2 regions of the Flintibacter sp. P01028 genome follow, and region 2 is predicted to be linked to the other one. Evidence: predicted binding sites of a transcription regulator. Region 2 holds the regulator's gene; the other holds the start of a gene.
The links. The regulator LexA, encoded in region 2, represses DNA repair genes until DNA is damaged. The targets are predictions, from matches to a motif close to CNAACANNTGTTNG.

Region 1 (11,705 bases), on a different contig from region 2:
CGGGCGGAGCGGAAAGCGGTGTCGCCGGAAGTGATGGGACAGGCGATGACACCCAGCAGGGCCAAGACACCACCGACAGGGCCCATCATAGAGGAACAGATGTTCTCGACAACAACGGACTGACCACCAGCCAGCGCCTCGTTCAGAGCAGCCACATTGCCATAGAAGGTGACACCAGCAGCAGCCCAGACCAGAGCGATAGCGCCCTCAGCGACCATGGCGCCGTAAAATACCTTCCGCCCCTCTTTTTCAGAGGTCATGCAGCGGGCGACCATGGGGGACTGGGTAGCGTGGAAGCCGGAGATAGCGCCGCAGGCCACAGTGACAAACATCTGGGCCCAGATAGGAGTGTTGGTGGGGTGCCCCATCCCTTCCACGCCGATATACTGCCACATTTCAGGCATCGCGGCGCGGTAAGAGGGGTCGATCAGCATTACACCCATGAGGCCAAGGGCCATGATGATGAGGCAGGCCCCGAAGATAGGGTACAACTTGCCAATGACCTTGTCAATGGGAAGGAAGGTGGCGATAAAGTAGTAAATCAGCACGACAGCCAGCCAGAAGTTGGCATCCAGTGTTTCAGGAGTCAGAATAGCCAAAAGCTGGGCGGGGTTCTTGGAGAAGTTGACGCCGACCAGGATCAGCAGGACTACCGAGAAGACACGCATGACCTGCAGCATGAATTTGCCTAAGTAGATGCCCACGATTTCAGAGATAGAGGCGCCGTCGTGGCGCTCGCTCATCATGCCGGATAGGAAGTCGTGGACACCGCCGCCCAGGATAGTACCAAAGACGATCCACAAATAGACACGGGGCCCCCAGCAAGCGCCGGCCAGGGCACCAAAAATAGGGCCAAGACCTGCGATGTTCAAAAGCTGGATCAGGAACAGACGCCAAGTTTTCATTGGGGTGTAGTCCACGCCGTCCGGATGGGCGACCGCCGGGGTCTGACGGTCATCCACACGGAACACCCGCTCAATGAGACGGCTGTACAGTGCGAATCCCACCACAAGGACTACGAGGGAGATCAGGAACGTGATCATAAATTTCTCCTCCTCTTAATTTGCTTTTCCATGACGAAAGACATGAAAAAGGCCTTTATTTTCCACTAAAGGTCTGGGAAGCAAAGGAAACTTTGAGCTATCCCTTAAAAGGCGGCTTCATTATATCACGCTTCTTGAGAAAATCAACCCCCAAATCGAAATTTTTACTAAAATTTTGTAAACGAGGATTTTGTGAAAAAAGTGGGTCAACAGCGGACTTAGCCAAGAGCCACATCCAGGATCATCATAATGAGAAACCCTGCCATGACGCCTAGAGTGCCGGTATGCCCCCCTTCGGTGAGATTAGCCTCTGGGATGAGCTCCTCCACCACGACATAGAGCATGGCGCCGGCGGCAAAGGAGAGCAGCCACGGGAGCAGCGGCTGGATCGCCCCGGCAGCCAGTACAGTGAGCAGGGCGAAGATAGGCTCCACCACGCCGGAGGCCGCCCCGATGAGAAAGGCCTTTCCACGGCCCATTCCCTCCTGATGCAGGGGCAGGGAGATAGCGGCCCCTTCCGGAAAATTTTGGATGCCAATTCCCATGGCGAGGGCGGTAGCAGCGGGTAGGAGGGAGGGATCTCCACTGTGGGCAGCCAAGGCAAAGGAGATGCCGACCGCCATCCCCTCCGGGATGTTGTGCAGTGTTACGGCCAGTACCAGGAGGGCGGTGCGGCGGCGGGAGGTTTCGCCCTCTTTGCAGTGGAAGGATTCCGGTGTGAAGTGGGGGAGCAGATAGTCCATGGACAAAAGGAAAACGATGCCGAGGACAGATCCACCAGCGGCGGGCAGCCAACCGGGCATTCCCATGGCCTCCGCCTCCTCAATGGCTGGGATGAGCAGGGACCACATGCTGGCGGCAATCATCACGCCAGCGGCAAATCCAAGTAGGACGCGCTGAAGAGAGCGAGAGGACTGCTTGCGGAACAGAAAGACCATAGCGGCGCCGGAAGCGGTCATCAGGGCAGTGAACCCAGTTCCGCCGGCAGCCCATAAAAGTGCTTGTGTCACGATGTAATTTCCCTTTCTGAAAACGGCGGCGCGATGTCCGGAGCCGGTCCGCGCCTGTGCGGGTGCTTCCAGAATAGGCTATGCGCCGGATCAGAGAGGGGTGAGCCGGGTGACTGATATTCACCCGGCGCTCTATTCAAAAGACCGCCAGAAACACCTTGGCCATCCAGTAGCCGATGGCCATACAGCCGGGAAAGGTAAGGGCCCAGGCGAGAGCGATTTTGCCGGCAACGGACCAGTCCACAACACCGCCCCCCGCTGCTCCCACACCGAGCAGAGCGGCTGTGCGGGTATGGGTAGTTGAGACGGGAAGGCCCAGCAGAGTGGCGGTCATGAGGCAGAAAATATTGCCCAAATCGGCAGACAGCCCTTCTCGCGGGCCAATCGACACCATTTCACGCCCGACTGTTTCGATGATGCGCCTGCCCCCCATAAGGGTACCGGCGGCCATAAAGCCAGCACACAAAATCATAAGCCAGATAGGGATGAGAAAGGTCTGTTCATCTCCGCGACCCTGGGCCAATGCCGTCCCCAAGAGAAATACACCGAGAAACTTTTGACCATCTTGGGCACCGTGAAGAAAGGCAGTTCCTGCGGCTCCGGGAAGCTGGGCCAAAAGAAATGTATGGTTGGAAGCCTTTACATGTTTTAAGGCACTCTGAAACAACTGTCCAGCCCAGAATCCGGCGGCAGTGGACAGAATCAGACCGAGGAGAACCTTGGCCCAACTGTCCCAGCGGATACAGGAGAAGCCACCCTCCAGAGCCACCGCGGCGCCAGAGATACCAGCAATCAAGGCGTGGCTCTCACTGGTAGGAATGCCAAGTAGCCAGGCAGCCGCGGCCCAGAGCACGATGGCGGCCATGGCGGCACACAAAGCGGTAAGAGCCGCGCGGGAGCCGCCGCCAAAGCTGGCGATAGAATAGACGGTCTCCGCCACAGAAGTAGAGACAGCGGTGACACAAAGCACTCCCAGAAAGTTGCATACAGCCGCCAGCAGGACAGCCAAAGGGAAGGGGAGTGCTCCAGTCACCACTACCCCGGCGATGGCATTGGGTGCGTCGGTCCACCCGTTGACCAGCAGTACCGCGAGGGTGAGGAGAACAATCAGTGCCAGAGCTGGATCGCCCGTCAACTGGTCGAGGAAAGCAAAAAAAGACAGGGGCATGGGTTCACCTCCATGCCCCTGTTGTATGCTACTCCTCCTCCAGATATGACCGGGAGCCTCCAGGCGGGGGCGCATGGCCGCTGCCGCCGGCGGCCTGGGTGGAGGAGGCATGGGAGATGGAAGATTTTCCGTACTTGGCCCGAATGCTATCCATCGTTTCCTCCAGCTTTTCCAGCCGCTCTCTCTTTTTGTCCTGGCCGAAGGCCAACAGATCCAGCTGGGCCGAGACCTCCTCCTCCGGGACCAGAGAGAGTGCTGTTACAGTGAGGGCTCGGACGGGATGATCCATATTCCAGCAGCTTTTGGCCAATCCCATGGCGGCTTGACTGATTTCTCGGGCCAGATTGCTGGGGGAGTCCAGACGCTGCTGCCGGATGATATCCCGAAAGGCGGGGTCCCGTATGGCAAGTGAAATACCATTACATTTCATGTGATACCGACGAAGGCGGGCAGCCACTTGGTCCGAAAGGCGGGTGATCCCAGCCTGTATATCTTCCTGCCCCCGCAGATCGTGAGAAAAGGTGAGACCATTGCCCACTGACTTCGGCGGGACGTACTGGGCGGCGGGTGTGACGGGGGAGCGGTCCTCCCCACTGGCAAAGTCATGGAGCTGGGCGCCATTTTTACCCAGCAGAAGAAAAAGTTGCTCCCGATCAAAGCGAGCCAGGTCGCCGATGGTGTGGATATCAAAGCGATCAAAAGTCCGGGAGGCGGCCCGCCCGACATAGAGCAGGTCGGTGACCGGCAGAGGCCATACAATCTGTTTAAAATTTTCCCGGGTGATGAGCGTGGTAGCATCTGGCTTTTTGTAATCGCTGCCTAATTTGGCAAAGACCTTGTTGAAGGACACTCCCACAGAGATGGTCAGCCCAAAGTTGCCCCGCACATGCTCTCTAAGCTGGTCCGCCAGCGCCTCCGGATCCCCGCCGAAGAGATGGAGGGTACCAGTGACATCCAGCCAGCTCTCATCGATCCCAAAGGACTCTACCAGGTCGGTGTAGTCCTGATATACCCGGTTGATCTGCCTGGATAGCTCACGGTATCGGTCATGGTGGGCGGGAAGAAGGACCAGTTCGGGGCATTTTTTTCTGGCCTGCCAGATGGTTTCAGCGGTCTTGACGCCAAAAAGCTTGGCGGGCTCATTTTTTGCCAGGATGATGCCGTGGCGGCTGTTCGGGTCTCCGCATACCGCCACCGGCAGGTGACGCAACTCCGGATGGTCCAGCAGCTCTACCGAGGCGTAAAAGCTATTTAAATCACAGTGAAAGATGACCCGTTCCACCGGACAGCGCCTCCTTTTCATTCAATAAAAAAATTATATTCCAGGCCAAGAAAAAAGTCAAACTAATGTTCGAATTTTCTTGACAGGAAAGGGGAGAGACTGGTAGGATAAGAAAAAAGGAGGGGAGAGGACATGGAATATATACCGGCTAAACATCTGCTCCATAGAAATAGAGGTACGGAGTGGTTTGGTACCGACCATACCATGAATATTTACCGTGGATGTTGTCATGGCTGCCTCTACTGTGACAGCCGAAGCAGCTGTTATCAAAATCCAGATTTTGATACCGTGAAAGCAAAGGCTGGGGCCCTCACTATTTTGCGGGATGACCTGGCCCGAAAGACGCGTCCGGCATTTATCAGTATGGGTTCCATGAGCGACCCCTATAACCCCTTCGAGGAGGAGCTGGAACTGACCCGTCATGCCCTAGAGTTGATAGACGCCTACGGATGTGGGGTGGCGGCTGCCACAAAAAGTGATCTGATCGTCCGGGATATCGACCTGTATCAGTTCATTCAGCGCCATTCCCCAGTGATCTGTAAACTGACGGTGACTACGACAGACGACGCGCTGGCAGCCAAGATCGAGCCGGGGGCTCCCTCACCCAGCCGCCGTTTGGCGGCGCTGAAGGAGCTGGCGGGAGCGGGGATCTTTTCCGGTGTCCTGCTTATGCCGGTCCTGCCCTGGCTGGAGGACAGCGTAGAAAATGTGCTGTCGGTGGCGGAGGCGGCTGCCGAGGCGGGAGCACGATTCGTCTATCCGGCCTTCGGTGTGACCATGCGGGATGGGCAGAGGGAGCATTTTCTAAACGGACTGGACCGGGCTTTTCCAGAACAGGGGCTGGGGGAGAAATACCGCCAGCGGTATGGAAACCGGTATATCTGCTCCAGTCCCAGAGCGGGGAAGTTGTGGGAACGATTTTCCAAACGCTGCGGGGAGCTGGGGCTGTTGTGTGAGATGCGCTCTATCATTTCCGCTGCCACCCGTGGATATCAGGATCGGCAGCTCACCTTTTTTGACTGATTTTTCCCCCGGTTGCCGGTTGGTTGCTGGACTTTGTCCTTCTGGTCTGCTACTATTTGACCAAGGAGGTGGGAAGAATGCCATTGGGAGAACGCCTGAAAGCACTGCGGAACCAAATCGGTTTTTCTCAGGAGATGGTGGCGGAGCGAGTGGGCGTGAGCCGCCAAGCGGTGACCAAATGGGAGTCAGGACAGACGATACCCACCGGTGAGAATCTGGCCGCGTTGGCGGAGCTGTACGCCATCTCACTGGACGAGCTGATGGAGGACCGCTCCGGCTGGGTAAAAGATGGGGAGGACAACCCTATCCTGCGGGAAAACAGAACTGTAATGGCTATTTCTGCCCAACTGGGCGCACTCTATGCCTGTGTCTGGACATTACAGGATATGCCGCATGGAGAGCAGCTTGGGGGCGGCTACCTTTTGCCCCTGTTCGGAAATATCGTGATGTTGGCACTGTGCTCTATGTGGATGGTGTGGAACCTGTCCTGTGAGCTGGATTTGGACCGGCGGCGGAACAATTTGAAAATTGAGTTGCGCTATATGCTGGCACAGCTCCTTTTGACCGTCTTAAGCTTCTATTTTCATCTGGGCTTGGCCGGATTCCTGCTGTCTATAGCCATTCTGCTTTTTTATCTGCGTGTGATAAATCCCCGATATATGGGGAGAAAGCTGTGGTGGAAGAAACCAAAAAGAGCGGTCTGTAAGATGAAAAAGGGCTCAAGGGATGGCTCTTAATTGAGGTCCATCCCTTGAGCTTTTTTTGTTTTACCAACCAGGAACAAGCCAGCGCACAGTGCGGTAAAGGGAGCGACTGTTACCAGACCGAAGGAGCCGATGACGGTATGGATCATCTCGGCGGCTACATACTTATAGTTCAAAATATTGGAGATCGGCGTGCCTTGGGCCATAAATACCATCAGCAGTGCCACATAGCCACCGGAGTAGGCGAACAGCAAAGTGGTGGTCATGGTCCCCATGGCCGCTCTGCCTACGTTCATCCCGGATTTGGCCGCCTCCCACCAACTAAGGTCAGGTCGTTTCTCCACGACTTCGTGGACTGCGGAGGTGATATCTACGCTCAAATCCATGATTGCTCCGGAGGCCCCGATAAAAATGGAAGCCATGAAGATCCGGGTCAGATTCAGATGCTGATAGCCGGCATAGAGCAAACTTTCTGAGTAGGACATGACCGCCCCGTGGACCTGAAATAGGTCAGTGAACAGGATGCCCATGATACAGGTGACCAGAACACCAAGAGCGGAACCAGATGAGGCGGCCCAGCATCTCCGGTCGAAACCATAGACCAGGGCGATGATAAGCAGAGTGAGGGCCAGTGTTATGGCAAGGCCGACCCAGATAGGGTCCCAGCCTTTGAGATAGAGCGGGACCATCACCTTCCATATCATCAAGACAGTAAGGAGAAAGGAAAGCACAGCCCTTAGACCAGTCTTTCCCGCAAAGAGGACCAGCAGGAGGACAAATAGTCCGCCCATCAATAATTCCCAGGGCATCCGGTAGTGGTCAATGATGGATACACTGAGGATCTGCTCCCCTTGGAAATTGATACGGACCAGAGCCTTATCACCGACAGAAAAGATCTTATCCTGTTCCAGAGAGCCGTTCAGGGTGTTTTTTCCCTCTACCGTCTGCCCTTTGAACTGTCCTCCTAGTACCTCAAGCTGACAGCGCTGCTCGCCGGACCGGACGAGCCCGGTATCAATAACGGTTGACTCATCGGTAGACAGTACCAGAGCCGGCTGAATATCAGATTCCTGAAAAACGATGTTATCCTCATATCCCGTGGGCAGGGCGAGCAGGACAACGGTGAGAAGAAGGCATACCCATACAGGGGCATGGTAACGAAGAAAATCAGCTTTCATCTGCTTTAACATATAGTGTTGCTCCTTGAAGAGAGAATATCACTGGGAAGTACCCGTATCTGGAGGGGGAGTGGAGGAGGAGAAGAAAAATGAAAACAAATTCGCCCGGTGAAAGGCGGATATCCGAAAGCTGCGGGGGTACCACCAAATGAAAATGCAGGGGTAAGCCCGCTCCAGTTGGATCGACTGGAGCGGGCCGTTGATATCGTGTTCTCAAGAGAGGGTTACCGAACCGCCAGCATCTGGGCCAGCTTATCGTAGATTGCAGTGTTGTCGTAGTAGCCCTTGAAGAGTTCGGCGTTGATGCCATCCGCAAATACCGCCACGGGGAGTCCGGTGTGGCTGTACGAGGTAAAGGAAATACCGGATTTGTTGTTGAGGATGTGGGTGATGGTGACGGACAATGGTTCATAGGTACCGTAGGCCACGTATTCCTCCTGGTCGGCCATGCCGGTATCCTTCTCGTTGACAGATTTCTCATAGGCGGTCTTCAGCAGGCCCAGCTCATAGTCGGTGAGCACCAGACGGTCGCCCGCCTCACCATTGACTTTCAGGCCAAAAAGCGTTTCAATGTCCTTCAGGACAGTTTCAAAGGGAGTCTTATTCGCTTTGTAAGCGGCCACATAATCGCTGTCATACTTGGCATAGGAAATAGTTTGGCTGTTGAGCTGGCTGAGATAGGTGTCGTAATCAGTCCCGGCAAATCCAATGGACAAGCCGCCGGTCTCATGGTCTCCTGTGACCAGAATCAAAGTTTCTTCGGCGTGGTCCTTGGCGAAGTCGATGGCTACCTGTACCGCGTCGGCCAGGGCCAGGGTGTCATGAATCGAGGCGGCGGCATCGTTGGCATGGCAGGCCCAGTCGATCTTGCCCCCTTCGCACATCATGAAAAAGCCTTTGTCGTTGTCCAGTACCTGGATACCCTTTTTTACATAGTCTGCCAGGGACCACATATCGTCAGTCCTGTCCAGCTCATAGGCCATGGCGTCAGAGTCGGCCAGATGCTCATCCACGATGATAACGGGGCCGGAAGTGACCTGCTCCGCTTCCGCCTGAGTTTTTACCACAGTATAACCTGCTTCTTTGGCCAAATCATACAGGTTGTCCTTATCACCGTCTGCTCCGTCTGGCTTCAACAGGGCGCCGCCGGCAAAGTAATCAAATCCTGAGTCTATCAGCTCCAGACCGATTTCATAATAGCTGTTGCGGCTGGCCTGATGGGCATAGAAGGCGGCTGGGGTGGCGTGATTCAGATTGACAGAAGAAATGACGCCCACCTTCATACCAAGCTGCTCATGGACCTTTTCCGAAATAGTCTCATAAGAGATGGTAGCAGTTTCATCCACATTGATAGACCCAGAATAGGTCTTATGGCCGGCAGCAATGGATGTGGCTGTGGAGGCAGAATCAGGGGCGAAGGAGTTAGAGTCATAGGTCACAGCAGAGCCAGCTACGTCAAAGCCCATAAAATTCAGAGCGACAGGACCGTCCAGAATCGCGCCCTGGTTGTCATCCAGACTGGGCTCGGCCAGCAGGTAATCAGGATCGGCCATGGAGCCTAGATAGTCGGATGCGGCCTGGAACTGTGGATAGCTCATTCCATCACCAATAAACAGAAAGACATATTTCGGAGATTTTAAGGCTTCAGCAGTGGTCGACATGGGAGCGACCTGCGTGACCCCACTGGTTTGTACTGGGCTGCCTGCGGCATCCCTTGAAGATGTGCCGGAGCAGCCAGCCAAAGACAAAGCTGCCATGGCCAGCGCCAACGCGGCGGAAAAAAATCGTTTCATACTGTTTTCCTCCTGACTGTTTACACTTATTCTTGACATTGGGGACAGGTCTATTCTAAGGTCCGCCTGTTAAAACGGCTACAGCCTTTGGGTGAAAGATAGGTAAAAGATAGCTATGAAAAAACAGCGCGCTGCCAAGAAGCAGCGCGCTGTTGCTGTATCTTACATCATAACGCTCCCTTTGAGGAATGGGAAACGGAAAGGAGGGATCATCTTTTCTTCTTGGCCTTTCCGGAGAGATCATCCATATCTACCCGCCACACGGACGTGACAGAGAGGCTGTGCTGGATAGCGGCATTGAAAAGGCCCTCTGTCATATACTGTGGGGTGAGCTTCTGGCAGAGAGCCCGCAAGCCGTCGATCTTTTCCTGATCGTCCTCCACCAAAACTACAGTCCCGGTAACGATGGCGGACTGAAAATAGGTGGTATAGTTATTGGGCGCCTCAAAATTGGGGTCGTCCTGGGCTACAAAGGTAATACATATGCGGGGACATCGTTTCAACAGCTCCACCTTGCGCCCCTCACGGGCACAATGAAAATAGAGGCTGTTACCCACACGGACAAAGGAGAGGGGAAGACAGTAGGGAGTATCCTCCCCGGTTGTCAGAGCGGCTACCCCGTGGGTGCAGCGGTCAATAACGGACAGACAAAAGTCCCGGTCCTGTGCGCGGTCTGCTCTTCTCATGATGACATTTTCTCCTTTATGAGTTTTGTGATCCATTCCGCTGGGTCAACAGTTGAATGATCTGCCGATAAAAGTCTGTGGGCTCATCCTGAAAACACTGGGCCATGGTGTCCGCCTGTTTCCGTTCTGGGACCAGCAGCTCCAGATGGAGAAGCGGTGTGGTTTCATCATTGAAGTCAAGCTTGAGCGTACAGGTCCCGTCTTGATTCTCCGACACCTGGGAGCGGACCTGGGCTTCTCGGCGGAGAGCTTCGTTGACCTTGACCAGATTCTCGTCACAATGCATCCGGACCGAGTAGGGGAGGCTGCTCTCACAGATCTGACTGTTTCGCACCCCCTTTTCGGTGATAGAATAGCGGTCGCCTTCTTTGGACAACTGGCCGGTCTCCACCATATGTTCCACAGCCTTGGTCAGAGAAAAGTAGTCCACGCCCGCGTCGCACAGGGCCAGCTCCAGAAGCTGAAGAAAGGTAATGGGCCCGGCAGTCCGGGCCATGATATACAGAACTAAGAACTTCAGATCCAGCTCATTTTGAATAAAGCCGATGGGGGCCATGGTGTCCACTCCTTTTGCAAGAGGCATTAAGGTACACTCCATTATACCCGATTCAGAGGAAAGCCGCAAGAGTGGGATAGAAAAGAGATGGAGCAGCACAAAATACGGAGCGCCTCATAAGATGGAATGTAAGCGAAACCCAAAGGGGCGGCTTTGACCGTCCTTACCATCCAAATCTAGGAGGGAACCATATGCCAGAAAAGGTCGTGCCCGGCCCCGTCTGCGAAGACCGCAGTATCCGGGAGGCCGTGTGCATACACACGAAAAAAATCTTTGACTCCTGCAAAGACAAAGATTGTATTGAAGACATCCGCGTCTATCCTACCAGAAGTTCTCAGGCGGTCATCGACCGGGCCCAGTCGGTAAAAGCGGGGACTGCTGAACTACTGTATGCGTACATCGATGTGGAGCCCATCAATTTCAACCGGGGCTTCTATACGGTAGATGTGCGGTACTTCTACCGCATCACTGCTGACGCCTTCGTGGGAGCCGCCCGCCCGGTGGAAGTGACCGGGCTGGCCATCTTTGACAAGCGGGTTGTTCTCTTCGGAAGTGAGGGAAGCTCCAAGATATTCTCGACTGGAGTAGTAGGAGAAGGGCCAGAAATCCAAAACCTGCCTCAAACTAATCTGCCCAGCGCGGTAGTAGAGGCGGTAGACCCCATTATCCTAAACCTGAAGTTGATGGACGCCTGTAACTGCCACTGCTGCGACAATAGTTATCTGGATATCCCACCCGCTATTACCGCTGTCTTCCAAGAGGATCTGATCGTAGACGGCGATATACACAGAATGTTCGTAACACTGGGCCAGTTCTCCATCATCCGCTTGGAGCGGGATACCCAGCTTCTGATCCCAGTCTATGACTACTGCCTGCCGGAGAAGGAGTGCACCTGTGGCTGCGGCTGCGAGTGCCAGGAGGACCCCTGCGAGATGTTCCGTAAGGTTCAGTTCCCCTTCAACGAATTTTTCCCACCCAACAGCATCCAGAGCAAGGGGAATACCACCTATCAAGAGGTACGCTCCGGCTGTTGTAGCTAAAGCGGCAGGGTGCCGATAAAAAGGGCCGCCGCCACTCCAAACAGGAGGGCGGCGGCTCTTCCGCCTTTTTATTCTCACATCAGAGGAGCAAAGATACGCAGGATGCTGCGGTAGAGCTGGAGCAGGATGTTCAAATGTTTGAACCTTCGTGGAGTAATTGGCTCTGAACAGGTCAACGTCCGTTCAAAGTCCGCGCGGATATCTCGGATACAGGGCGCTTCG
Region 2 (11,705 bases):
CGAACCTTTTATCTCTCTCAAACCGGGCAATCACAGCCACGACCTGCTGCAAAAGCTGTGTGAGTCAGCCGGTTTTACTCCCAAAGTAATCCACTACATGGACCAGTTGCTCACAGCCTACTATCTGTCTAATGAGGGGTCTGGCATCACCGTTATTCGGGATTCTTCCCTCTACCGGGTCGCTCCCTCTTCTAACCACTTTTTTTACCGCCTCCCGCCGGAGCTGTCTACCAGAAACATCTATCTCACTTACCGCAAACAGGAAGGCAGCCGGGCTCTGATTCAGCTGTTTGTGGACTACATGATTACTCAGTCAGACCGCTTTTTCCCCTCAGAACGCGACAGCGGATGAATTTTCTTTTCCTTATAAATTTCATATTATAGGAATATAACATAATTAGTATTATTTTTGTGGGAATTATCCAGCTACTCCTTCTTCATTTTTGCAATTTCTTAACGATAAGGATTCACTTTTAACTTGACTCCGCTTTTCTTTGTATTGAATTCTCCGATTGGGCGGACACCGTCAAAATAAAGGGCGGGGGACTGTCAAAGTCCTCCGCCCTTTATTGCTTAATCACACATATCCATACATTCCCCGGACGGACACCTCCCCGGAGGAAAATGCCTCCTCTGTTCCGTCCGGAAACTGGACCAGAAGGTCAAAGCCGTCGTCCACCGCAACGGCGAATCCCTCTCGCCGGGAGATGGGCGTGATGACCTGGACCTGCCTGCCAATGGTGATGCAGTCGGCCCTGTACTTCTCCAAATATTCGCCCTGGTTTTGCGGAAAACCGGCATAGGCTCGGTCCAGGGCCCGGATAATCTGAACCGCCAGCTCCGACCGGCGTACCGGCCGCCCCAGAGCCAGGGCCAAAGAAGTGGCCATATCCCGGATCTCCGGGTCAAAGTCCCCGGCGCTCTGGTTCACATTGACCCCGATTCCGGTAACCAGATAGTCCAAATCGTTGCTCTCACTAACCAGCCCCAGCTCCGTGAGGATCCCCACCAGCTTTTTCCCGTTGAGGATGATGTCGTTGGTCCACTTGATCTGGGGACGGAGCCCGCAGGCAGCCTGGATGCCATCGCACACTGCCACCGCCACCCAGGCGGTAAAATTAGCCACCTGGGCGGGCTCCAGCCGGGGCCGCAGCAAGGCGGAGAGATACAGCCCCTTCCCCCGGGGCGACTGGAAAGAGCGGCCCCTGCGGCCCCGGCCTCCGGTCTGTTCCTCCGCCGTCACTACCAGTCCCTCGACCGCGCCGGCCATAGCCTGACGCTTGCACTCTGTGTTGGTGGAGTCGATGACATCCAGGCACAGCAGGCTGCCGCCCACCAGAGAGCCGGACAGGGGACCGGACAACTCCCCCGCCCGCAGGCGGTCAGGGCCCGCCTCCAGCCGATAGCCCCGGTTTGGGGCGGAGGAGATAGTGTACCCCTCCTGCCGCAAGCCCTCAATGGCCTTCCATACGCCCGCTCGGCTGATGCCCAGCTCCCGGCTCATCGCCTCCCCGGACAAATAGTCTCCCTGCCGCTCCCGCAGCAGGGATAGGACCTTTTCACGGCTCATGCCCCGCCCTCCAAACAAAGTTTTCTTTCATTATACGGCCCAGGACACCAGTCGTCAACCGGCCTCTCCTCTTGGAAACAGAATCAGCCATAAAAAACCGGGGAGCGGAATCCCGCTCCCCGGACAACTATCTTACTGCTCGTCTTCAATAATACCATAGTCCCCATCATACCGGCGGTAGACCACGGCGAAGGCCCCACCGGCCTCCTCGTCCTTAAAGGCGAAGAAGCTGTGCCCCAGCAGATTCATCTGCAAAATAGCCTCGTCCCGGCTCATAGGCTTGATAGGGAAGGTCTTGCTCCGGACGATGCGGTACTCGCCCTCCTCCGGCTCCTCTGGGGCGAAGGAGGAGACCTCCGCCGCATCCACCGCCCGCTCGAAGGCCCCTTGGCGCAGCCGCTTCTCCAGCCGGGTCTTGTTCTTCCGAATCTGACGCTCCAGGGTGGTTACCGCGGCGTCGATGGACGCCTGCATATCAGAGGTACTCTCAGATACCCGGAAAATAGTGCCGCTGGAGCGGATGGTGATCTCCACCCTGTTCAGCCGCTCCTTCTCCACACTGAACGTGATCGAGGCGGTGGCATCCTCCTTAAAAAAACGGTCCAGCTTTCCCACCTTTTTCTCCGCGTACTTGTGGATGAAGTTGGGCAGGGTCACCTTTTTGTCCGTGAACACAAATTTCATAACTTTCGCTCCTTTCGCCCTATCAGGCAAGGTATAGCGACGGGAGGGACTCACCTCTCCAGCGGAGAGGGAGTTCCCTCCCACCGTTAATCTATTATACCACAAGCACGAAAAATATCCATAGGTTTTTGTTAATTTTTTCTAAATTTTCCTGGACCTATCCCTTTATCCGCTGTCCGCCGATCAGCACCGTCTGGACCCGGCTGAACAGATTGATGGGGTGGCCGGAGGTGATGACGATATCCGCGTCCTTCCCCGGCGTCAGGGAGCCCACCCGGTTATCGATCCCGGCAATCTGAGCGGGGTTGATGGTGATGGCGGCCAGGGCGGCCTCCGGGTTCATGCCACCTTTCACCGCCATGGCGGCACACAGGGCCAGGTGCTGGACCGGCACCTCTGGGTGGTCGGTACAGATGGCCGTCTTGACTCCGTGGAGCGCGAGGACCGCCGGGGATTCGATGGTCATATTGGCCAGCTCCGGCTTGGACCGGTCCCCCAGGCAGGGCCCGGTAATGACAGGCACCCCCTCCTGGACCAGCAGTTCGGGGATCAGATGGGCTTCCGTGCCGTGGACGATGACGCACTTCAGTCCGAACTCCTTGGAGATGCGGATGGCGGTGGCAATGTCGTCCGCCCGGTGGGCGTGAATGTGGACGGGCAGCTCCCCTCGGACCACGGGCAGCAGGGCCTCCAGCTTGGCGTCATAGTCGGGCTTGTCCTCCTCCTCGTCCTCCGCGGCTCGTTCCAGCTTCTCTCCATACTCCAGGGCCTTGGCCAGGTTTTCCCGGATGATGGCGGCGGTAGCCATACGGGTGACCGGGGTTTCATGCCGCTCGTTGTAAACGCATTTTGGATTTTCTCCCAGAGCCAGCTTCATGGCCGCCGGTGCCTGGACCACCATGGCGTCCACCCACTTTCCGGTGGTCTTAATGGCGGCGAACTGACCGGAGATGGGGTTGGCGGAGCCCGGCCCGGTGAGTACGGTGGTGACACCAGCCTGACGGGCCTCCTCAAAACACCGGTCCAGCGGATTGACCGCGTCTATGGCCCGGAGGTGGGGGGTACAGGGGTCGGTAGCCTCGTTCCCGTCGTCGGCCTCAAAGCCCAGGGCATCACCGAACATCCCCAGATGACAATGGGCGTCAATAAAGCCGGGCAGGATATGGCCCTGGCGTGCGTCCAGGGTCTCTCCCTCCCAGTGGTCGGGGCACTCCTCCATAGGCCCCACCTTGGCAATCTTGTCCCCAGACACGGCCACATATCCGTTGGGGATGGTTAGGCCATCCATGGTGTGGACGGTCCCATTGATAATAAGCATATTTTCCTCCACTGACAGGAAGCGACAAAGGCTCCCATTGACTCTTTTGAGATATTTTGTTACAGTTAAAACGGCTCGACCAATATGCTTCCCCACGGTATCTTTCTTCCCGTGGGACTGAACGCCCCATACGGGGCGTTTTCTTTTGTGAAAATCAGGGCCGCCGCATATGCGGCGGCCCTGTCATATCCCGCTTACCGGCGGCCGCCTCCCCGGCGGTTCCCGCCCTTTTTTTCAATATAGCGCAACTCGGACAGCTTGCTGTCTGACGACTGCATGAACTGCTTGAGCCGGTCCTCAAAATCGCTGGGTTCCTTGGGGGCGGGCCGGGCAAAGCCCATGGGCCGTCCGCCGCCCTGACTGGGGCGGCCGCCTCCGTTGGGACGGGGGCCACGCTGGGGGGGCGGAGCCACCTGCTTGATGGACAGGTTGATCCGGTTGGCTTGGTCGATGCCGATGACCTTCACTTTGACCTCCTGCCCCTCCTGTAGGTGGTCGGACACCTCGTTGACATAGGAATAGGCGATCTCTGAAATATGGACCAAGCCGGATCTTCCCTCCGGCAGGGACACGAAGGCCCCAAACTTTGTAATTCCCGTTACCTTACCGTCCAAGATGGACCCAACACCAAACTCCATAACTGACCGAAATATCCTCCTTGTAAATTTCCCCGCGCCGCCACACACAGATTACGGCGCTGGAGAGCCCGTTTGACTGGATCGCTCAGTTGGCCACATCGATATAGACGATCTCATCCTGCTTCACATGGCCCTTTTCCCGGGCCACCTGCTCCAGCATCTCAGGATCGTCGCTGTTTTCGATGGCGGCCTCCAGCTCCTGGTTTTCCAGCCGCTGGTCGCTGACCTGCCGGGCCAGCGTATCCCGCTGGACTTGGGCTGTCTGTATCTGGCCCCTCAGGTCCAGAAGAGAGGTGGCCATATAGATCAGCAGGGCCAGCACCACGATTTTGGTCAAAAACCCAGCTCGCTTCAGCTTCATAGACATCCTCTCCTCTCTCCCTGGCGGCTCGTCGGCGGACCGCGCGCTCCATCTCCTCGGTTTTCTGTCCTATTCTATACCATTTCACGCCGGAAAGAAAGGTATTTTTCGCAAGTTTTCCGAATTTTTTTAAAACAGCCTTCCCTAGGGCCAGCGGGAAGGTCAAAATTCCCAAAAGGAAGGTGACGATATCCGCCATAAAGTAGCCCAGCTTCAAAAACCAGGGGCTGATCACCCAGAAGTATACCCCTCCCCCCGCCATGCAGAACAAGGCGCCGTAGAAACGGATCTGTCCCCCCCAGGCCCCCTGGGACCAGAGAAACAGAGTCCCCGTGGCCACCAGCCAGAACACCAGATCCAGCAGGGGACCCACCACGGGCAGCTTCACCCGGACTCTCAGAATACGGAACAGGTCGTACAGCAGCCCAAACAGCGCCCCCAGCGCCAGAGCCTGGCACAGAGCCTGACCCTGCTGAACGGTATCGATGGTCATCTGCCGAATAGGCGGCCCAGCAGACCGCCCTGCTCCCGCCCGCCGCTCTCGTAGATCAGGGCGTTCACCGTCCCCTCGACCTTCAGATCTCCTCCGTCCAAGGACAGCTTTTCGATGTGGAGCCCCTCCCCCTGGATCTCCAGCCCCCCCTGGGCAGTTGTCAGGAAGATGGCGCTCTCGTCAAAGCTTTCCACCTCCTCCACCCCCGATATCATTAGCTGCTCCCGGTCCTCTAGGATCACATGGTGGCCTGTGTCCGGCCGAAGCTTCTCATTTTCATAGGCCATGTTTTCACCCCCTTTTGCTCCATCCTATGGGACAAGTGGGGGCTTTTATGCCTATTTTTCGCCGCTGCTCTCCCTTCCAGAAAAGATCGTCTGGAAATCTGCCCGTTCTTAGTGTACAATAGGTTTTGTTCATGCGAATCCTATTGGAAAAGGTTTGATTGTATCATGGTAAAAGCCATTTTTTTTGATATCGACGGCACTCTGGTTAGCTTCCAGACCCACACAATTTCTCCCGCTGTCTTGGAGGGCCTCCACCGCCTGCGGGAGAGGGGAATCCGGTTATTCCTGTCCACAGGCCGCCACAAAGTCATGAGTCAGTCGGTCCGGGATCTCTTTCCCTTCGATGGCTGCATCACCCTCAGCGGCCAATACTGCTTTGCTCAGGACCGGGTGCTTCGAAGCGTCCCCTTCGCTCCGGAGCGGGTGAAAGCTCTGGTGGAGCTGATGGAGCATTCCACTATCCCCTGTATCTTTTTGGAGGAGGAGGACTGCTACCTTGTAAACCCGGGGCCGCGGGCTCAGGTGTTCCCCAAGCAGCTAGCTGTCCCCCTCCCCCCCTCCGCTCCCGCCCGGCGGGCGGAAGGGCGACAGGTGTTTCAGGCCACCGCCTTCCTCACCCGGGAGGAGCAGCAGGCTTTAGGAGACCCCTTCCCAGGACTGGAGGTCATGCGCTGGCACCCAGATTTCGTGGATATTATTTCCCCAGGCGGCGGCAAGGACCAGGGTATGGACGCCATTTTGGACTTCTTCGGCATCTCCCTGGAGGACACCATGGCCTTCGGCGATGGGGAAAACGACATTCCTATGCTCCGCCACGCCCATGTGGGAGTAGCCATGGGCAACGCCGACGCTCTCGTACGCTCTCACGCCGACTTTGTGACCGGGACAGTGGATGAGGACGGTATTTTGTCCGCTCTGGAACATTTCGGTCTGCTGTAGCCCCCGTCTTTTACACATAATTTACAATTTCCTGTGGATTTTCTTCCCTGGTCCGTGTACAATAAAGACAAGAATCGGCACCGAAGGAGGAACTGTTACATGAAGCTTACGTTTTTTGGCGCGGCCCACGCGGTCACCGGCAGCTGCCACTGTCTGGAAGTCAACGGCAGGAAGATCCTGATCGACTGCGGTCTCCAGCAGGGCCGGGACGAGCACGATGACAACGCCCTGGATTTTTCCCCCAGCTACATCGACTATGTTTTGGTCACCCACGCCCATATCGACCACTCCGGCCGCATTCCGCTGCTGGTCAAGGAGGGCTTTTCCGGGCCCATCTATACCACCCGGCTCACCGCCCAGCTGCTGTCCATCATGCTCCGAGACTCCGCTCATATTCAGGAGAGCGATGCCCAGTGGCAGAACCAGAAGGGAAAGCGGGCCGGCCGGGAGGAGGTAGAGCCCCTCTACACCCTGACAGACGCGGAGGAGGCCCTCCAGCTCCTCAATACCCAGGAGTACGGACAAATCTTCGAGCTGTGCGAGGGTGTAGAGGTCCGCTTCTGCGACGCCGGCCATCTGCTGGGCTCCTCCTGTGTGGAGATCTGGGCCACTGAGAACGGTGTCACCAAAAAGCTGGTCTTCTCCGGAGATCTGGGCAACGTAGACCAGCCTGTCATCCGGGACCCCTCCTTTGTGACAGAGGCGGATTATGTCATCATGGAGTCCACCTACGGCGACCGGAACCACCAGCCCCCAGAGAGCTATACCGAGGCCCTGGCCGCCCTCATTGACGACGTGTTTTCCAAAGGTGGCAACATTGTTATCCCCTCCTTTGCCGTAGGCCGTACCCAGGAGCTGCTCTACTTCCTCCGAGAGATCAAAAATGAGGGGATGGTCAAATCGGTCCCCAACTTTACCGTCTGCGTGGACTCTCCCCTGGCCGCTGAGGCCACCAAGATCTACGCTGGCGATCTTCACGGCTACCTGGACGAGGAGGCAATTGCCGTCCTGCAGGGTGGCGACAACCTGTTCACCTTCCCCGGCCTGACCCTGACCCAGTCTACCGAGGAATCCAAGGCTCTCAATATGGACAAGAGCTCTAAAATCATCATCTCCGCCTCCGGTATGTGCGATGCCGGCCGCATCCGCCACCACCTGAAGCACAACCTATGGCGCCCCGAATGCGCTGTGGTCTTTGTGGGCTATCAGGGGGAGGGCACTCTGGGCCGCCGTCTGCTGGAGGGGGCCAAAAGTGTAAAGCTTTTTGGTGAGGAGATCGCCGTCCGGGCCCGGATCCTGAATTTCCCCGGCCTGTCCTCTCACGCCGACCGGGATCACCTGCTGGACTGGATCGGCCATTTCTCCCCCAAGCCGGACCAAGTGTTCGTGGTACACGGGGATAGTGAGATCACAGACCTCTTTGCAAATGATTTGAATGAGCGGGGCATCCCCGCCCACGCGCCTCTCTATGAGGAGGTCTATGATCTGCTGGGAAATCGTATGCTGGCAAAGGGCGTTGTTCTGGAGAGCAAGCGGACCACAGGCGGCGCCTCCGCTCCCTCCGCCGCCTTCCTGCGGCTACAAGATGTGTCCAAGGACTTGGCCGACCTTATCAGCCGCAGCCGGGGCCGTTCCAACAAGGATCTGTCCAAGCTGGCCGATCAGCTTCGGCAAATCATGGACAAGTGGGAATAGAGAGGCGTTTGAGCCGCCGCGAGCAGCGCGGATGGACCGGAGCGAAGGTTCGCTCCTGCTGGCAGCGGCGCCCTTCCCCAACTATGACAGTAAGAACGGAGAGTTTTTATGGAGATCGACCGCAGAGAACTGAAAAGGCAGGCTAGGGAGGCCATTCGGGGCTCCCGTCCTTCCTTCTGGGTGGTCACCTTGGTATATCTGCTGATGACCACTGGTGTTTCCACACTGGCCGGCCTGCTTGTTCCGGCCCCGGACACAGGAAACATCAGTCTGCCGGCTTTGTTCCTTTCCATCCTCCTCTCCCTGTACTCCACGGTAGTTGGCTTTGGCTTTACGCTATGGTCCATGTGGACCTCCCGGAAGCTGTCTCCCGGACTGGGCGCCCTAGCCGATGGCTTCTCCGTGGCCCTGCTGGTTATCATGACCTCCATTCTGATCTTTCTCCACACGCTGGCCTGGTCCCTGCTGTGCATCCCCGTCGTCTGGCTGGTCCTAATTCCGGTTCTTCTCTCCCCAGGCCTCTCCTTCCTTGTGATCCCCGTTCTAATTGCCGGCATCATGATTTTCTCTTATTGGGTCTCTCTGCGCTACGCCCTGGCCTACTATTTGCTGGCCGACCACCCTGACTACGGGGCCTTCGCCGCGGTCCGCCGCAGTGTGGAGCTGACGCGGGGCTGGAAGTGGGAGATGTTCAAGCTGGCCTTTTCCTTCATCGGCTGGGAACTGCTTGACCTGCTTCTCTACTCACTGGCACTACTTCTGGTTCTGGTCCAGGGCGGTTTCTTCCAGTCTCTTTCCCTGGAGCACTACGGGGATGCCTACATGGTCTATCAGATTATCCTCTCCTATCCCCGCTCCGCCCTTCTTCTCCTGCTAGCCTCCATCCCGGTAAAGCTGTGGCTCTATCCCTATCGCTCCGTGACCATGGCCGGCTTCTACGACGCCCGGCTGCGCCTCCAGCGGGAGGGTTTTGTGGAGATGCCCCCTCTCTGAACATCCAAAGCTACCCGCCAGGACCTCTAGGTCCTGGCGTTTTTTTAGAGGCTTCCTTATTTTTGGAACATTCGTTTGACATTCGTACAAATGTATGATAAAATACATCTAAATTTTAGTGTGTAATTTTCTGTCCGTCTGCCGAAAGGAGCCCTTGCCATGGCCAAACTGACCGCCAAGCAGCAGCAGATCTATGACTATATCCTCTCCTTTACCAATCAGCACGGCTATCCCCCTTCGGTCCGGGAGATTGGCGCGGCGGTGGGACTGAAATCCCCCTCCACCGTCCACTTCCACATGAAGGGGCTGGAGGAGGCCGGTGTCATCGTCAAGGCAGAGGGCAAGACCCGCGCCATCTCCCTGCCGGGGGCATCCATGGGCCCGGTGGCAGAGGAGGAGGACCCCCACGCCAACCAAATACCCATCCTTGGCAATGTAGCCGCCGGCACCCCTATCCTGGCCCAAGAGTGTATTGAGGACTACCTCACCTTCGACACTGCCGGTCTGTCCGGGGAGCACTTCGCCCTCACGGTCCGGGGCGAGTCCATGCTGAACGCCGGGATTCTGCCCGGTGACCTGGTGGTGGTCCACCGCCAGCAGGAGGCCCGGAATGGTGAGATCGTAGTGGCCCTTTTTGAGGATGAGGCCACCGTCAAAACCCTTCATAGAAAAGACGGCTGCACCTGGCTTCTTCCCCAAAACCCTGATTACCCGCCTATCGACGGCACCAAAGCCGAGATAGTTGGCAAGGTGGTGGCGGTAGTCCGTCGGTACTAATTTTGTCCCCCTGCGGCCGGTCATGCTCCCCATGGCCGGCTTTTTTCGTTGACAATCCCAGGTCCTGTCCAGTATACTGAACAGGCAAACAGAGGGAGGCGAGAAGGGTCGTGACCAAGAAGGAGCTTCTGGACCGCTGCGCCCGTGACGGGGCGGAGCGGGTGCTGCTGGCCCGTGTGCTGGACAAGCTGGAACTGGCTCAGGACCGGGGCATCCCAGCCCATACCCCCTTTCTCTCGCCGGGTGAACAGGCCTCTGTCACCGATTTACTCAACGCCTGGGGGCAGCCCCGCCATATCTTTTGGGGTGGCTTTCCCGGCGCAGAGCGGGCCCTGTGCGCCTTCCTCCCCGACTGGCAGGATGAGAACGACCTCCTGTTGGACCCAGAGGGACCGCTGGCCGCATTGGAGGCCGCCTTCCCTCCCGGTTCCGAGTTAAGCCACCGGGATATTCTGGGCTCCCTTATGGGCCTGGGGTTGACGAGGGAAAAGCTGGGGGACATCTTGCTCCCTGGCGACAGGACCTGTCAGGTGATCCTGCTCCGGGAGGTACTGCCCATTCTCCTCTCCCAGTGGGAGTCCGCCGGGCGTTGGCGGTTAAAGCTCCGGGAAATTCCTCTGGCTTCCCTTTCCCCTGGAGAGGCGAAGGTAAGGCTCATCCGGGACACAGTCGCCACCCCTCGCCTGGACGCGGTGCTTGCCGCCGGTTTTTCCCTGTCCCGCTCCAAAGCCATGGCCTATATCTCCGCCGGCAAGGCGGCCGTCAACCACCGGGAGTGTCTCAAAGGGGACAAGCTGGTGGATGTGGGAGACATTCTCACCTGCCGCGGACTGGGCAAGTGCGTGGTCCGGGAGATCCCCGGCCAGTCCAAAAAGGGACGGACCATGCTGGTATTGGAGAGATATATTTAAGCCGCCGGATAGGAGGGCACAGCTATGGCACACTATGAATATGAATTTGAGGTTCTGGCCCTCTCCGCCGGAGGGTACAGCCTGTTCGGCGGCGTCGGCATCCGGACTGAGGGCCACCAGGAAGTCATTCGAAGCCGGGCCGCCGCCGGCTGGCGTTATGTGGGCTATCTGCCCAGCGTTCAGCGGGCCTCTGGACATATTGAGACCATCGAGCTGGTATTTGAACGCGAGATAGAACAGGAATAAGGGAGGGAAAGGCATGGAGCAGAAGAAGATCGACCGCATCAATGAGCTGGCCCGGAAGGCCAAGTCTCCCGCCGGCCTCACCCCAGAGGAGGAGGCTGAACGGGCCCTGCTGCGACAGGAGTATATCGCCGCCTGTAAGTCCAATCTGATGGCCCATCTGGACAATACCCTCATTCAACATCCTGACGGCACCCGGACCCGGCTGCGGAAGAAGTGATCCGCTCTAGCCGGAGCAGGGGTTCATTGACAATCTCCCCGGCATCTGGGATAATACTCTCGATCCTTTTATGTCCCGCCAGGCGCTTATCCTATCTTTTTAAGGAGGCCCCCCATGGCTCATATTAAATTTTCTACCGACTCTGCTTCCGATATTCCCGCCGCTCTGCGGGAGGAGTGGAACATCCAGGTCCTCCCTTTTCCCATCGCGATGGGCGACAGGGAGTATATGGACGGCTTTGACTTCACTCCCGACGAGTTCTTTCAGATGCTGCTGGACAGCCCTCAGATCCCGACCCACGCCCAGTTGAACCCCTATCTCTTCACTGAATGCTTTGAGAAGGCGTGGAAAGAGGGCTATACCGATCTGATCCACACCTCTATCAACTCCAAGGGTTCAGCCACCTATGGCAACGCCATACAGGCCCGGGACGAGTTCTATGAGGACCACCCCGATGCCCAGGACACCTTCCATATCCATATCATCGACTCCAAAAACTACACCATGGGCTACGGCTGGGCGGTGGTGCAGGGGGCCAAGATGGCTGCTGCCGGCGCCCAGGCGGGAGAAATCGTG

Region 1: dinB (DNA polymerase IV) is a predicted target of LexA. The motif match lies at 4,562-4,575, and genes of this name have one in related genera.

The regions. Positions count from the first base shown of each region.
Region 1 covers NZ_JBHEVC010000002.1:318,183-329,887, reverse strand. The annotation lists gene ACEVJK_RS05840 (carbon starvation protein A) at 1-1,043, opposite strand, end outside; gene ACEVJK_RS05835 (ZIP family metal transporter) at 1,262-2,002, opposite strand; gene ACEVJK_RS05830 (inorganic phosphate transporter) at 2,190-3,221, opposite strand; gene dinB (DNA polymerase IV) at 3,250-4,503, opposite strand; gene ACEVJK_RS05820 (radical SAM protein) at 4,636-5,526, shown strand; gene ACEVJK_RS05815 (helix-turn-helix domain-containing protein) at 5,604-6,263, shown strand; gene ACEVJK_RS05810 (YibE/F family protein) at 6,260-7,420, opposite strand; gene ACEVJK_RS05805 (alkaline phosphatase) at 7,633-9,201, opposite strand; gene ACEVJK_RS05800 (pyridoxamine 5'-phosphate oxidase family protein) at 9,411-9,887, opposite strand; gene ACEVJK_RS05795 (DUF4364 family protein) at 9,904-10,470, opposite strand; gene ACEVJK_RS05790 (hypothetical protein) at 10,635-11,483, shown strand; gene cls (cardiolipin synthase) at 11,558-11,705, opposite strand, start outside.
Region 2 covers NZ_JBHEVC010000005.1:29,088-40,792, forward strand. The annotation lists gene ACEVJK_RS09435 (LysR family transcriptional regulator) at 1-352, shown strand, start outside; gene ACEVJK_RS09440 (biotin--[acetyl-CoA-carboxylase] ligase) at 578-1,570, opposite strand; gene hpf (ribosome hibernation-promoting factor, HPF/YfiA family) at 1,703-2,254, opposite strand; gene ACEVJK_RS09450 (amidohydrolase) at 2,412-3,572, opposite strand; gene ACEVJK_RS09455 (S1 RNA-binding domain-containing protein) at 3,767-4,210, opposite strand; gene ACEVJK_RS09460 (septum formation initiator family protein) at 4,296-4,571, opposite strand; partial or broken gene yabQ (spore cortex biosynthesis protein YabQ) at 4,807-5,064, opposite strand; gene ACEVJK_RS09470 (YabP/YqfC family sporulation protein) at 5,061-5,351, opposite strand; gene ACEVJK_RS09475 (Cof-type HAD-IIB family hydrolase) at 5,517-6,290, shown strand; gene ACEVJK_RS09480 (MBL fold metallo-hydrolase RNA specificity domain-containing protein) at 6,390-7,985, shown strand; gene ACEVJK_RS09485 (DUF975 family protein) at 8,094-8,978, shown strand; gene lexA (transcriptional repressor LexA) at 9,138-9,755, shown strand; gene ACEVJK_RS09495 (RNA-binding protein) at 9,866-10,666, shown strand; gene ACEVJK_RS09500 (DUF4177 domain-containing protein) at 10,691-10,912, shown strand; gene ACEVJK_RS09505 (DUF896 domain-containing protein) at 10,926-11,129, shown strand; gene ACEVJK_RS09510 (DegV family protein) at 11,244-11,705, shown strand, end outside.